DNA from 2 places in the Priestia sp. FSL R5-0597 genome. Region 1 is predicted to be linked to the other one. Evidence: riboswitches for the same ligand, from Rfam matches in the RefSeq annotation. Region 1 holds a riboswitch; the other holds the start of a gene.
What was found. Region 1 has a riboswitch for preQ1 ahead of MKX72_RS02550 (QueT transporter family protein). Riboswitches for the same ligand answer to the same signal wherever they lie in the genome.
Positions count from the first base shown of each region.

Region 2: another riboswitch for preQ1. It lies ahead of queC (7-cyano-7-deazaguanine synthase QueC); the one in region 1 lies ahead of MKX72_RS02550 (QueT transporter family protein).

Region 1 is NZ_JBBOUZ010000001.1:474,033-481,004, forward strand. Features, by position in the region: gene iolE (myo-inosose-2 dehydratase) at 1-538, shown strand, start outside; gene MKX72_RS02525 (LacI family DNA-binding transcriptional regulator) at 599-1,624, shown strand; gene MKX72_RS02530 (5-deoxy-glucuronate isomerase) at 1,759-2,547, shown strand; gene MKX72_RS02535 (hypothetical protein) at 2,790-3,008, opposite strand; gene MKX72_RS02540 (YitT family protein) at 3,358-4,224, opposite strand; gene MKX72_RS02545 (Lrp/AsnC family transcriptional regulator) at 4,607-5,017, opposite strand; PreQ1 riboswitch class I at 5,213-5,257, shown strand; gene MKX72_RS02550 (QueT transporter family protein) at 5,267-5,755, shown strand; gene MKX72_RS02555 (hypothetical protein) at 6,191-6,640, shown strand; gene MKX72_RS02560 (hypothetical protein) at 6,710-6,955, shown strand.
Region 2 is NZ_JBBOUZ010000001.1:1,275,570-1,282,541, reverse strand. Features, by position in the region: gene queF (preQ(1) synthase) at 1-63, opposite strand, end outside; gene queE (7-carboxy-7-deazaguanine synthase QueE) at 162-893, opposite strand; gene queD (6-carboxytetrahydropterin synthase QueD) at 886-1,326, opposite strand; gene queC (7-cyano-7-deazaguanine synthase QueC) at 1,326-1,991, opposite strand; PreQ1 riboswitch class I at 2,222-2,265, opposite strand; gene MKX72_RS06475 (GerAB/ArcD/ProY family transporter) at 2,338-3,459, opposite strand; gene MKX72_RS06470 (hypothetical protein) at 3,482-3,718, opposite strand; gene MKX72_RS06465 (Ger(x)C family spore germination protein) at 3,730-4,929, opposite strand; gene MKX72_RS06460 (spore germination protein) at 4,954-6,552, opposite strand; gene MKX72_RS06455 (3-ketoacyl-ACP reductase) at 6,760-6,972, shown strand, end outside.

The sequences.
Region 1 (6,972 bases):
ACCTTTATTCAAAGAAAAGCCCGTGTTCACGCCAACAGAGTGGAGCAGCCTTATAGAAGGCCTGCACTATCTTGGGAAACTAGCAAGAGAGAAAGATATGCATATTGTCTATCATCATCACATGGGAACAGGCGTCCAAACAACAGAAGAAATTGAGCAGCTAATGGAGCTTACCAATCCAGAGCTTGTTTCGCTCCTATTTGATACCGGTCATCTTGTTTTTTCAGGCGAAGAACCTCTTTATATCTTAAAAAAATATCTTCATCGTATTAAACATGTTCATTTGAAAGATATTCGCCAAGAAGTAGTTGATCGAGTCAAACAACAAGACCTGAGCTTCTTGCAAGCGGTAAAAGAAGGAGCCTTTACTGTTCCAGGCGACGGAGTTATTGAATTTGATGAAGTATTTACTACGCTTGCCGCTTCTGATTATAACGGCTGGTTTGTCGTAGAAGCAGAACAGGATCCAGCGCTTGCTAATCCTTTTGAATATGCGTTAAAAGCAAGAAACTTTATTAAAGAAAAAAGCGGTCTTTAATTTCTATTGTAAAAGGTTTTACGCCTTTTATATGTTTATGAAAGGAAAGGAGGAGATGAAATGAAGCCAACCATCTATAGTGTGGCTGAAGAAGCAGGTGTATCAATTTCCACCGTATCAAAAGTTATCAATCAAACCGGTCACATTAGTGAAAGAACAAGACAAAAAGTAATTGAGGTTATGGGGCAGTTGAATTACCATCCAAGCGTCGTAGCATCTGCTTTAACAGGAAAGCCTACTAAAACGATTGGGCTTCTCGTACCCGACATCTCCAACCCTTTTTTTGCCGATTTGGCAAGAAGCATAGAAGACCGAAGTCATGAGCGAGGTTTCCATGTTGTAATGTGTAATACCGATAACGATGCGGAAAAAGAGAAAAAATATCTATCGCTGTTAATTCGTCAGAGAATCGACGGTTTAATTGTAGCATCTGCTTTTCGCAATGCTAATCTTTTAAAAAATATGCTGAAGCAAGATATACCCATTAGCGTTATTGCTTCAGAAATCCCTCACATATCTGTTAATACAGTGACAGTGGATGACTATAAGGGAAGCTATTTGGCGACTGATTATTTGCTATCTTTGCATCATAAAAAAATTGCGATTATTACAGAAAATGCAAAAAGTAATCACGCCCGTTTAGATGCTTTTCGAGATGCCATGCAAGAAAATGGAATCACTGTGTTACCTCAGCACGTTATTACGACCGAAGCAAGTATTCAAAAAGGATATGAAAGTGCTAAGCAAATTTTTTTAATGAAGGAGAAAGTGACGGCTATTTTTGCTTGTAACGATTTACTGGCTATTGGCGTCATACAAGCGGCAAAAGAATTCAACATTGATGTGCCGAATGACTTATCAGTGATTGGCTTTGATAATACCGTTCTTTCTACTACCATCACGCCCATGTTGACGACGGTAGCACAACCGACAAAAGAAATGGCTGTAAACGTAGTGGATTTGCTGGTTAGAGAAATGGAATACTCAACGATGCATAAAGAACATTTACTTCTTGAGCCGAAATTGATTGTCCGGAAATCGACGGCTCCGTTACGAAGAAACGCCACAGCATCTGCAAATAATTGAATACAATCAAGAGTATTGCTGTTAATAAAAACTCTTCACAGTCACATATTCAAAAGAATGTATAAAGTCTATGAAGAAAAAATGAGTGATTAGTAAATTCTGATTGTGCTACTACATAAAGGAGGAAGTTAAACATGCTAGGTAAATTAGGTGAATTAAATAAAGGATACAACGTACTTACAGAAATGGCCGGTCAGCACAAAGATATGCTGATGGATATTGGGATTTATAATATGTCTCAAGGAAAAGAGGAAACTTTACTAGACAGCAGCAATGAAACGGCTATTCTTTTACTAGAAGGAAAGGTAAAGCTAGAGTGGGAAGGACATTCGAAAGAAATTCAGCGTGAGTCTCTTTTTGAAGAAGAGCCTTGGTGTTTGCACGTTTCGAAAAATGTGGAGGTTAAAATTACCGCGCTTGCCAATAGTGAAGTACTAGTTCAAAAAACGGATAATGAAAAAGAATTTTCATCAAAATTATATACGCCTGAAGACTGTCAAAATACAGTAGCTGGTGAAGGAGTATGGGAAGGTACCGCTCAGCGTGTCATTCGGACAATCTTTGATTATAATAACGCTCCTTATTCTAACCTTGTTATTGGAGAAGTTATTTCTTATCCAGGAAGATGGTCGAGCTATCCGCCTCATCATCATGATCAGCCTGAAGTATATTACTATCGTTTTGACAAGCCGCAAGGATTTGGCTGTGCAATGGTTGGAGAAGATGCATACCGTGTAGTTGATAATAGTTTTATTACAATTCCAGGTGAATTAGATCATCCTCAAGCAACGGCTCCCGGCTATGCGATGTACTTCTGCTGGATGATTCGCCATCTTGACAATAATCCATGGACAGACCGTATTATGGAAGAACAGCATAAGTGGTTATTAGAGCCGGATGCAAAAATTTGGCCTGAAAAATAAATAAAACTCTTTATACGAAATGGGTTTCAAATGTTGAAAAACCTCGAATGAAAAATAATTATGCGTAAAATAATAGTTTATTTTTGTAAAATTTGTTTTTATATGTTAAAGTATAGCTTGTATTAATATTCAGGCGATGATATCGCTCTTTTTGGCAGATTCCTTTTTTAGGAGTCTCTTTTTTTCTAAACAGAAGCAAGAGATCGTATGTCAATCAAAAAAAAGGAGATAAGCGTAGCCGCTTATCTCCTTTTCTTTTTAGCATTATCTAACGCTAAGTTCTTTTTTACTACTTTTTCTAAAGCAACTTCTACGTGAACATTTTTTTCATCGATGTCATTCACAAGCACGACGGTTCCTTTTCGTCCTTTAATCTTTAAATCATCACCCGTAGAAGGAATGTTTTCCCTCAGCTGGCTTAATAGAAGCTTTCTGTTTTCAAAAAAGTGGACAGCCACCATTTTATCTCACCTAATTTCATATGATATGTGTGATACAAAGATGTGTATATGAAATCCTTCCTATACGTTATGTCGTCAGGGGTGGTTTTAGAACACGTTGAATAGACAATTGTTGCATCGATATATGAAATAAATAGGGTGGCATAGTTATAAATCTTCTATTCTTGGACATACTTATACTACTAATCTAAAAAGGGATGTGGATGAAAATGAAGGTGGCTATCGGATTAAGTGTATTTACGGTCGTTACAGGAGCAATTGCGTTAGGGTCAGTTTACTTTTTAGCAGGGATCTTTTCGTTTTTCTTAACGGTTTTTTCATAAAAAAATCCACCAAGAGGTGGATTTTTTTATTTAGCAGCGGCTTTTGTTTCATGAGGCGAATTGCCGATAAATCCAAATTTTCCGCCGACAACTTCTTTTACTTCGTGGATGACAATAAAAGAATTCGGGTCAATTTGCTGGATTTTCTTTTTAATTTTTAATAACTCGTTCTTTTTAATAACAACGTAGATAATGCGTTTATCTTTGTTGGCGTAGTAGCCATATCCGTAAAAGATGGTAGCTGCATTTCCAAATTCACTGGTGATAACTTGCGCAATGTCTTTGTACTGATCAGACATAATCGTCATTGCTTTTTTGTTGTGGAAACCTTCGATAACAACATCGACGATTTTAGCACAAAGATAGACGAATATAAAAGTATAGAGGGTATTGTTGACGCCAATAGCAAAAACTGATGCTAAAATAATGACGCTGTCCATGTAGAACATGCTTTTCGAGATATTGTAGCCTTTTGTGTAGTTTAATAAATAAGCTAAAAGAGTTGTGCCGCCGGTAGATCCATCCGCGATAAAAATGAGTGCCAGTCCTGTTCCCATTAGTAAAGCCCCGAATACAATTCCTAAAATCATGTCGTGAACGTGAAAAGGAATATAGCTGACCAGACCTAAGAAAACGGACGTCATGACAGCTCCTAGAATCGTATAGAGAATGGTTTTTTTAGTTAGAAATTTATAAGCTAAGGCAATGAATACAAGGTTCACAAGAAATGTGCTGATACTTGTAGGGATATGAAATAAATAATATAAAACAAGAGCAATACCAACCGTACTTCCGTCACCTAATTTATTTGGAATGACGAAAAAATCAATGGATGCAGCAACTAAAAGCGCTCCGGCAATAATTAAAATGATGTCTTTATAGATTGTTTTCAATATGCAAACCTCCCTGATCATTAGGATATTTTCACGTGGAATTTTGTTTTTACTAGTGTTTCACAAATGATAAAATAAAAAACGTCTTAGAAATTGTCTAGTTATAAAACTGATCAACTTCTAAGACGAAGAATTACGATACGTGTATAATGTCTTGAGTCTGCTTTTCTATGCTTTGATGTCACCGATTATATAAACCTCTGACCGCTATGTCAACGCTATGAGAGATGTTCAACTTTTCAAAAAATAGAAGGCGGTTTCCTACATAAAAAAAGAATCCTTTGCGACGGCGCAAAGGATTTTCAAATTTATTGGAATAGGGGGAATACGTTATTAGAATTGCCATTTTCATAAATTAATATACCTTTATTTTTTAAAAAAATTATTTGTTAATGACGATTGAAAGTTTGTAATTCACATGCTGATTTAGCTCTGTCAAAAAATCATTTAATTCTTCATTCGAATGAAATTTACATTCTAGTAAGTAGCAGCCATCGCCGCTGATTTTAAAGTTGTTGATGACGTACTTCTTCTGACTTTCTACAAATGTAAGGTAGGGGTGGTGATGAATGCTCTGCGTATAGATATTTAAAAATGCATGGACGGTGTAGCCAAGTTTTCGTTCATCAATGTTAATTGTATAGCCTTTGATAATGCCTTCATCTTCTAACTTTAATACTCTAGCAGAAGCGGCTTGTCCGGTTAAATGCACTTTTTCTCCTAATTCTTTCATCTTCATACGTCCATTTTTTGATAGCTCTTCTAGTATGCGCTTATCTGTATTATCTAACATCGCTACAAATCCTTTCGTATTTCAAATCAAAAGGGTTAACTACTTTATGTCACCTATGTATACGGATACGTCTTCTATTTTATACTAAAGAAAAGTAAGAAAAAAGAGCAGTCAATATGGAAGACATGAAAGCAGCAGTAGTTTGCAAACAGCTAGATTGACGAAAGCTTAAGCTTGCTGTATGATTCTTTGAGTGTTTACGTGGTTCGTAACCATCCCACGTTAAAAAACTAAGGAGAGAATAGTAAGATGAATATAAGAACACTTTGCGTCAACGGTCTTTTAGCAGCTATGTATATTGCTGTTAGCATGTTAATTCAGCCGTTTGGCTTCACCAATATCCAATTTCGTATATCAGAAATGTTCAATCATTTGATTGTATTTAATAAAAAGTACGTGTACGGCATTGTACTAGGGGTATTTCTGACGAATTTGTTTTTTTCACCAATGGTCGCTTATGATCTGGTGTTTGGGGTAGGACAATCTGTACTATCATTACTCATTACCATTTTTTCTATGCGCTACATTAAAAATATGTGGGCTCGTATGCTTATTAATACACTTGTGTTTACGTTTACGATGTTTATTATTGCGTTTGAACTGCACCTAGCATTTGATTTACCATTTTTCTTTACATGGTTAACAACAGCTGTTGGTGAGTTTGTGGTTATGCTTGTTGGAGCACCAATTATGGCGGCCATTAATAAACGTGTACAATTTAATAAGCTAGTTGGATAAAAAGATGCGGCTGTGATAAATCTCACAGCCGCATCTTTTTTTCTTTGTTATTCTATAAGTGTAGTGATAAACCCCTTATTATTGAAGAGCTTTTCACGCATGGACAAATTACCCATATCTAGCATGTAAAAAGAGCAGGTCGCTATTGCGTTCTGCTCTTTTTGCGTAACGCAATAGCGAGTATTCAATTAGATTATTTTGAAAGAAGAAGTGACAAATCTCACAGCGCGTTCTTTTTTCTTTTGTTACGATATACATATAGTTGGCAAACTCCTTATCGAAAAGTTTTTCGCACAACAACACATTACCTATGCGTAGCAATTAAAAAAGCAGACCGACAAGGTTTGCTTTTTTAATTGTGTATTTTTACCATTAAATAACTTTTTTGAGTTATAATTGTAAAATAATCTTTGTTACGAGAGAGGGGATTATTTTTTGAATAGAAAGTTAGGAATTCTTGTTTTATTAGTGTTAGCTATCTTATTTGCCGGGTGTTCAAAAGAAGAAGACAACGTTCCTTTAAGAGAACTAGAAAAGATCCATATTAACGTCATCAAAGAACAAAAGATGAAGCAAGGGATTTCGTATGAATTGGAATTCGTAAACAAGAGCGATTTGACCATCAAACAAAACAATGTCTTTTTATCCTATCCTTTAAAAATAAAAAACGGTTATTCTGAAAATAAATTTAAGGTGTTAGCAGAAGGCAATAAGTTAAATATTAAGCCAAAACAAAAGGTAAAGTTGACTGCATTTCTTCCTTATAAAGGAATTAATAAAGAAGCGTTAGCTATTGATGAGCCTGACGTAAAGTGCATAGGATATTGGAATAAGATCGATGACTACCATCAATTTTCTTTTGGAGGATCTTTGAAGCGAGAATAATACATGGATTTGTTAAATGATGGAACTTATGAAGCGTGAAATCGTATATAAATCAAGGGGGAGATTTTAGTGAAGAGATATGGACTATTTATCATTAGTTTCATCGTTTTCTTGGGTAGCTTTCAACTGCTAGCAGGAATGATTCTTACGCTCTTATATGTTCCAGAAAGTTCGACTATGTGGAGCTCAATCGAAGGATTATCAAGTAAAGTAACGTTTGGCAGTTATTCTGGTAGCTTTGCTTTTATGATTCCCGCTGTAGCAGCTACAGCCGCTTTTTTTATCTCTAAAAAATGGGTTAGGAAAAGTGTATAAGAAACTAATAGCGGTGG
Region 2 (6,972 bases), 800 kb from region 1:
GTTTGTTCCTTGATTTCCAAGGAGTGATACACCTTCTAATTCTTCATCTTTTCGACCGCTCATTTGCATTTCCTCTCTTTCTACGATTGTCATTCTAACAGCGTTTTTTTATTTTGTATATATCTGTTTTTATTTTTCTTTGTAAATTTTTTGCTATGCGCTTACACGCCTCGTTTATTTCCCCAAACAAGGGCGTGAACCTGCGGCAGAACTCTTACATCGTTCATGTTTTTAGCTGCCACTGCCTTGTCGATTAACCACTCATACTTTTTAAGCAATTCTTGTGTTAACGACGCATTATCGATTGTCGTTAAGTCCTCGTTGCCTACTTGAACAAAAAATGGAACCTCAGGATAACGTTCATGAACAGACGCTGCATACTCAAAGTCCTCATCATTAAATACAACGACTTTTATGCTTATGTGCGCCATGCGTTTTTCCTTTATTAATGTCTCTATAATATCGTCTAATACGGAGAAATTTGTTTTCATTAATGAACTTGGAGGCTTAGGAGAAATCGTTAAATCATCGATCTTTAGGAACCAATCCTGATAACGGCTTCCCTGTGTTTCAAGAGCTGCTTTTACCCCATGACTGTGCAAAAGCTCTACAAGTGAACCAATCGCCTTGATAAGCGCAGGGTTTCCTCCAGAAATGGTGACGTGATCAAAGCACTCTCCTCCAATTTCTTTAAGCTCCGTCCAAATTTGTTCTGCTGTTAGCTGACGAATATCGTTTTTAGCTGATCCATCCCATGTAAAAGCTGAATCACACCAGCTGCAGGAATAATCACAGCCTGCGGTACGAACAAACATCGTCTTACGTCCTACAACCATTCCTTCCCCTTGAATCGTTGGGCCGAATATTTCAAGTACTGGAATTGTATTAGCCACGTTTTTTCACCTTCTTTGGGCGGTAAACCACGTAACTTGTCGGCGTTTCCCGCACGAATACTTGTACGCAAGAAGGCTTATTTGGTAGTGTGTCTAGATATTCTTGAACCAACTCATAAATTTTACGAGCAACAACTTCAGTTGTAGGAAAATCATTTGGATTTTCTTCGTTAAAGATAGAATGATCGTTCAATAATGTATGATCAAATTGACCAGAAACAATTTTTTTCAATAGCGCAAAGTTTACTAAAAAGCCCGCTTCGTCTAATGTATCTCCGGCAACAGTTAAATTTACAAAATACGTATGTCCATGGACTTGACGGCATTTTCCTGCTTCTGTATGAGGAACAAAATGTGCCGCAGCAAACTGCATATCTTTGTTCAATTCATATTCATAGTCATGAAAGACTTGAGGATACATTTGTTGCAGCATTATTTTTCTCCTCCTTCTTTTGTTTGCAAGTATTGATCTAACCCGCGTTTTCGCAATTGACATGCGGGACATTCGCCGCACCCATCAGCAACAATACCGTTGTAGCACGTTAATGTTTTTTCACGCACATATTCAAGCGCTCCTAGCTCATCCGCTAACGCCCACGTTTCTGCTTTATCAATCCACATAAGCGGCGTATGAATCACAAACTCGAAGTCCATTGATAAATTAAGCGTGACGTTTAACGATTTCACAAATACGTCTCGACAGTCTGGATATCCCGAAAAATCAGTTTCACAAACGCCTGTTACGATATGACGGCCTCCGCTGTTTTTAGCCAGTACGGCAGCAAATGATAAAAATAACAGATTGCGGCCATCCACAAACGTTGTAGGCAACTCTCCTTCTTTTTGCTCAATTTCAATATCATCTCGCGTTAAGGCATTTGGTGCTAATTGATTTAAAAGTGACATATCTAGGACGGTATGCTTCACACCTAAATCAGCTGCGATAGCTTTTGCTACCTCTATCTCTTGACTATGACGCTGACCGTATTGGAAAGTAACCGTTTCTACTTCTTTAAAGTTTTTCAAAGCCCAAAATAGACATGTTGTACTATCTTGACCTCCGCTAAATACAACAATAGCTTTTTCATTTTTCATCATTATTGTTCGTCTCCTTTTTGATTGAAATCAAAAGAAGAAGAAACTTTATTGAACCGTTCGTTCCCTTTGTGACTAATTTTATAACACAAAAAAGAGACTGCTCTTTTCCAGCAATCTCCCTAAAAAGCAACTAAGATACACGTCCTCGCCAGCATACACGTCAAAAAGACGTGTTGATAGAAAAGCACGTGAAAGAAGACACGCTAAAACCGTGTCTTTTGTCATCAACGATGATCTTAGTTTTTTATAGAGGGAGTTTTCGAACCTCTCCCGTACATATACAAACGTGTACGGCGTTTCTTCTTGAATTGTCATCGTATACTATACCACATACGTATAAATAATGCTATGTTTGTTGGCTTCTATCACCTTTAGCTGCCTTATTTCTCTTTATATAAGAAAGCGCAATAAATAACAACGGAAAACAGACGCTTAGTACAAATAAATAAAACGGCCAGTAATATTTTTCAAAATAATTGAAGTATGCTGTATTTGGAATAATGTAATACGCCACGCCTGTAATGATTAGACCTAAAGGAAAGCTCAAAAAATTGCGCACCCGTAAATTACATAATTGAGCGATACTTAACTGAATAGCATAGAACACAATGACAACTTTAAAAAAGATAGATAACATCCAAATAATAGCTACTAATACTTCAACATGCTGTATCGTTGCACCTAACGAAATCATTTTTCCTAATAAATAAACTGGGTAGCTGTGCATTGATGCAATATTCGCGCCAAGAGCTAATATACAAGCCGCAACTGCAATCGTAATCGTCAAGCCCGATGCCACAGTGCCGATAACAATCATTCTTTTTACCTTTTTGCCATCTTTTATATGAGGCGTAATCATTAGCACAAAAATCAATTCCATAAACGGATTTCCTAAGAAATACGTGGTTCCTAACACTAAATCATCCATGCGGAATTCAAACAAAGGGTAAAGACGATCCAGTTTCATCTGAGGAATATTTAACGAAATTAACAATAAAAAAGGGACGACGATCCACGGTAAAAAGATTTCCGCGGTTCTCGCTATCACTTCAATGCCTAAATACCCTCCGTATATAACCGCTAAAATCACAAGAGCATGAATCCACGTAGGCAGCGTTTCAGGGACAATTTGCGTCGTCATAAATGTACTGATATCTCGAAGGGAAAACGTAGATTGAATGAACATAAAAAAAATGTAAATAAGAGACATACACGCTCCGGCGTAAGGACCTAGCGCTTTTTTAGCTATTTCAATGAACGTTTGCTGAGGGTAACGGTGCATCAGCCATAACAGCACCGCAACAATTAAAAGGGCAAAGCCAATAGCAAGCACACTACATACCCAGGCATTTTGTCTATTCGTTTCTAATAACGTAGCCGGAACTGCCAAAATAGCGCTTCCGATACAAAAAAAATAAATGAGAAAAAGAAGTTGTTTCGGAGTAATAAATTCTTTTATTTGCATCATACACCCCTTCTCTCCTACATGCTTACGTAAATAACAGATGATGAACGGTTTTAGTAAGAGGCTTAATGAGTTCCTCTAAAAAGTACAGAGGCGTAGGTACTTCTTTACGGAGTGTAATGGCTCCCCAAAAGAATAAACCCATACCTATAAGACAAAGATAGACAACGATTTCACGGTAATACTTTTCCTTTCGGAAGTTAATCATAATTTTTTTAGTCAAATAAGCAAGAAGTACGAGTAAGGCGATAAATCCCTCCATTTTCTTTCTCCTTAATGCTTCATTTGCTTCATATATGAGTTATTTAACGTGCCTAAGCGACGGATTTGAACTTTGGCATCTAAATCGACGGTTAAATCTTCTGCGTAAATTCTGTTCCAGTCTCTTTTCATTTTGTACCATCTCTTTACATCTTGTCTGTAAAACGTTTCTCCAAAACCGAAGATATCACTTTTATAATCTTTTTGAGCTTTTTCCACTGCGTCATTCATTTTTTCTTTTACGTCCGCTGCTGTTTTTCGTTCGAGCATATTGATTACAGCTGGGTCCTGTAAGTTTACTTGACACTCTACATCTGCCACGTTTGCTTCACCTTTTAAATCCACGTGAATATGAGGCTTATGGTTTTTCATAGAAGCCGTTACCTTCACGTTCGTTCGAAGCATTTCTACTCCGATGATATCGTGCTGTTTTTCTTTTCCTTCGCATGGAATAACAATTAACGTACTTTTTACATTTCCTGTAATATAGTTATATCCTTTACTTTCGTCTTCATTGAACCAGCCGATCAGCTTATCATTTTGAAAGACACCTAATCCTTTAAAATTGAGCAGGGTGGACAGATTGGTCCGGGAAATGCTCGACATATCTCCTGCCTTTTTCACGTCGCCTTTGACCAATACTCCCGATAACACCGCCTGCTTTCCTTCGCTCGTTAAGTTACTGATCAGTTCATTTAACTTTACGCCTCTAGTGGGTGCCCAAATACGCTGAGAGACGTCTAATGAAGCAAACATATGGTTAGCTGGTATTTTTTCAATTGTTGTTAATACGTTCAGAACGCTCGATGCTTTCGTGTTTTTAGCAACAACAACAAAATAATCGGTACGCACTTCATGATCCCGAGCAAAGAAATCAAGCACTTCAGCAATACCCTCTTCCGCCATGCTTTCGCTAATGACTAGCATTCGTAAATGAGAAAGATAAATTTTCCGCGGGGATTTTGTCGTTATTTTTCTTAACCCTTCCATTACAGACGAAGCCTTAATAGAGAATGTGGTAACAGAAGGCCCGTTTGTAGGGGTTTTGGCCTGAATATCACCAGGGTTAATCAGCTGAACTGTAACAATAATGCCATCTTCTGCTTTATCAATTCCGACAGCAACCGTAATGGCTAGCTCATTCAACTCTCGACTGCTCCAGCAGCCGCTTAACAGCAATGAACAGATACATAACATCAGAAATGCTTTCATAGTAACCGGCCACCTTTGCACAGTTTAGTTTTTTTGCGTCTTTTGACGTGAAATATTCTTCTCGTTAATAAGCTTTGGCCTTGTTTTCATTTTTTTGATCGAACGTCTAATTAGAACATCCTTTTGATCACGCTTCACAAAGGGAGCCATAGGTGTCATATAAGGGACTCCAAATGACCTTAAGCTGCATAAATGTAAAATCATTAAAATTAGCCCGAGGATAATACCGAACAAGCCAAAAGTAGCTGCTAAAACCATTAAAATAAAGCGCAGCATCCTTACTGCAATGGCCATATCATACACCGGTGAAACAAAGTTACTAATAGCGGTGATGGATACAACGATAACCATTGCAGGCGATACTAATCCAGCTTGTACGGCGGCTTCTCCTAAAACGAGTGCTCCCACGATTGAAATAGCTGAACCTACTGCTCGAGGCAATCGGACTCCCGCTTCTCGCAAAATTTCAAACGTGATTTCCATAATAAACGCTTCAATAATAGCTGGAAAAGGCACACCTTCCCTTTGAGCTGCAATACTAATTAACAAAGCAAAAGGAAGCATCTCTTGATGAAAAGTAGTTAAAGCAATATAAGCAGAAGGTGTTAAAAGGGCTAAGAAAAATGCCATGTAGCGCATTAAGCGAATCAATGTACTAATATCTGCGCGCTGGTAATAATCTTCGGCCGCCTGAAAAAATTGAATAAATAGGGCAGGAACCATCAATACAAAAGGTGTACCGTCTACTAAAATGGCTATCCGCCCCTCTAAAAGACCTGCTGCCACGGAGTCTGGACGCTCCGTGTTATGCATAGTAGGAAAAGGTGTATAATCTTCATCTTGAATCAACTCTTCGATATATCCGCTCTCCAAAATACCGTCTATATCAATTTTAGAAAGACGCTCTTTTACCTCTTGAATGACCTGTTCATCCGCAATGCCGTCTATATAAACGAGCGCAATATCCGTTTTTGTAAACTCTCCTATTTGCTGAGATTCAATCCAAAGTTTTGGAGATTTTATTCGGCGCCGAATCAATGCGGTATTCGTTCGCAGTGTTTCTGTAAAACTGTCTCGAGGTCCTCTTACAACGGTCTGAGATTGTGGTTCAGAAACAGCCCTGTCTCTCCACCCTCTTGTACTTGCCACAATACACGTTTGATACCCTTCTAAAAACAGCACGGTATCTCCTGATAAAACATGAAGAAGAGCATCATCCAATGTTTTGGCTTCCATAATTTCACCGGCCGCCAAACTATAGCTTTTAATCAACTCGTACATATTAACGACACCGTCATCATGAGTTAAATGCTCATCGTGATAATGCATAATGGAGTCCAGCGCATAGTGTTCAACTTCATCTTTATTTACCAATCCGTCGATGTAAGCAACACCTAAAGTGAATTTTTCTTCAATTGAAATTCGAAACTCTCTTGTCACTAAGTCCGTGCTCTGTCCCAATGCTTTTTTCATGTGGAAGATATTATCTCCCACTCTCTCCGACAATTTCTGCTCTTCCTCAGTGGAAGAAGCACTAGTTGCCTTAGAGTCCTTCGATTCACCAGCTTTTTCTTTCCGCTGTTTGGATTTATTCGTTAACTCCGATAGTTTTTTAATACGCATTGTTCATCCTCCACTACATTGAACGAAAAGAAACGGAATTTCTTCTTTTTAGTCTCTATAGTTTTTGTATGAAAAGGAAATTTATACTTGAAGCCATTTTAATAATCTTTATTTTTGACATCATTTGTGCATTTCTATAGGATAGTAATGGATAATTCTTCGTTATTATGAAGAATGTTTATACGGAACATTGAAAGGAGTCTATACATGGCACAATCACTTAAAGGCAAAGTAGCTCTTATTACAGGAGCAGGAAAAGGCATCGGTCGTTCAACTGCAATTGAATTAGCAAAAGAAGGCGTAAATATCGGTTTAATTGCTCGTACAGAGGCAGATTTAAAGGCTGTTGCTTCTGAACTGGAAGCATTTGATGTACAAGTTGCTTATGCAACAGCAGACGTTTCTTCTATGGAAGAAGTA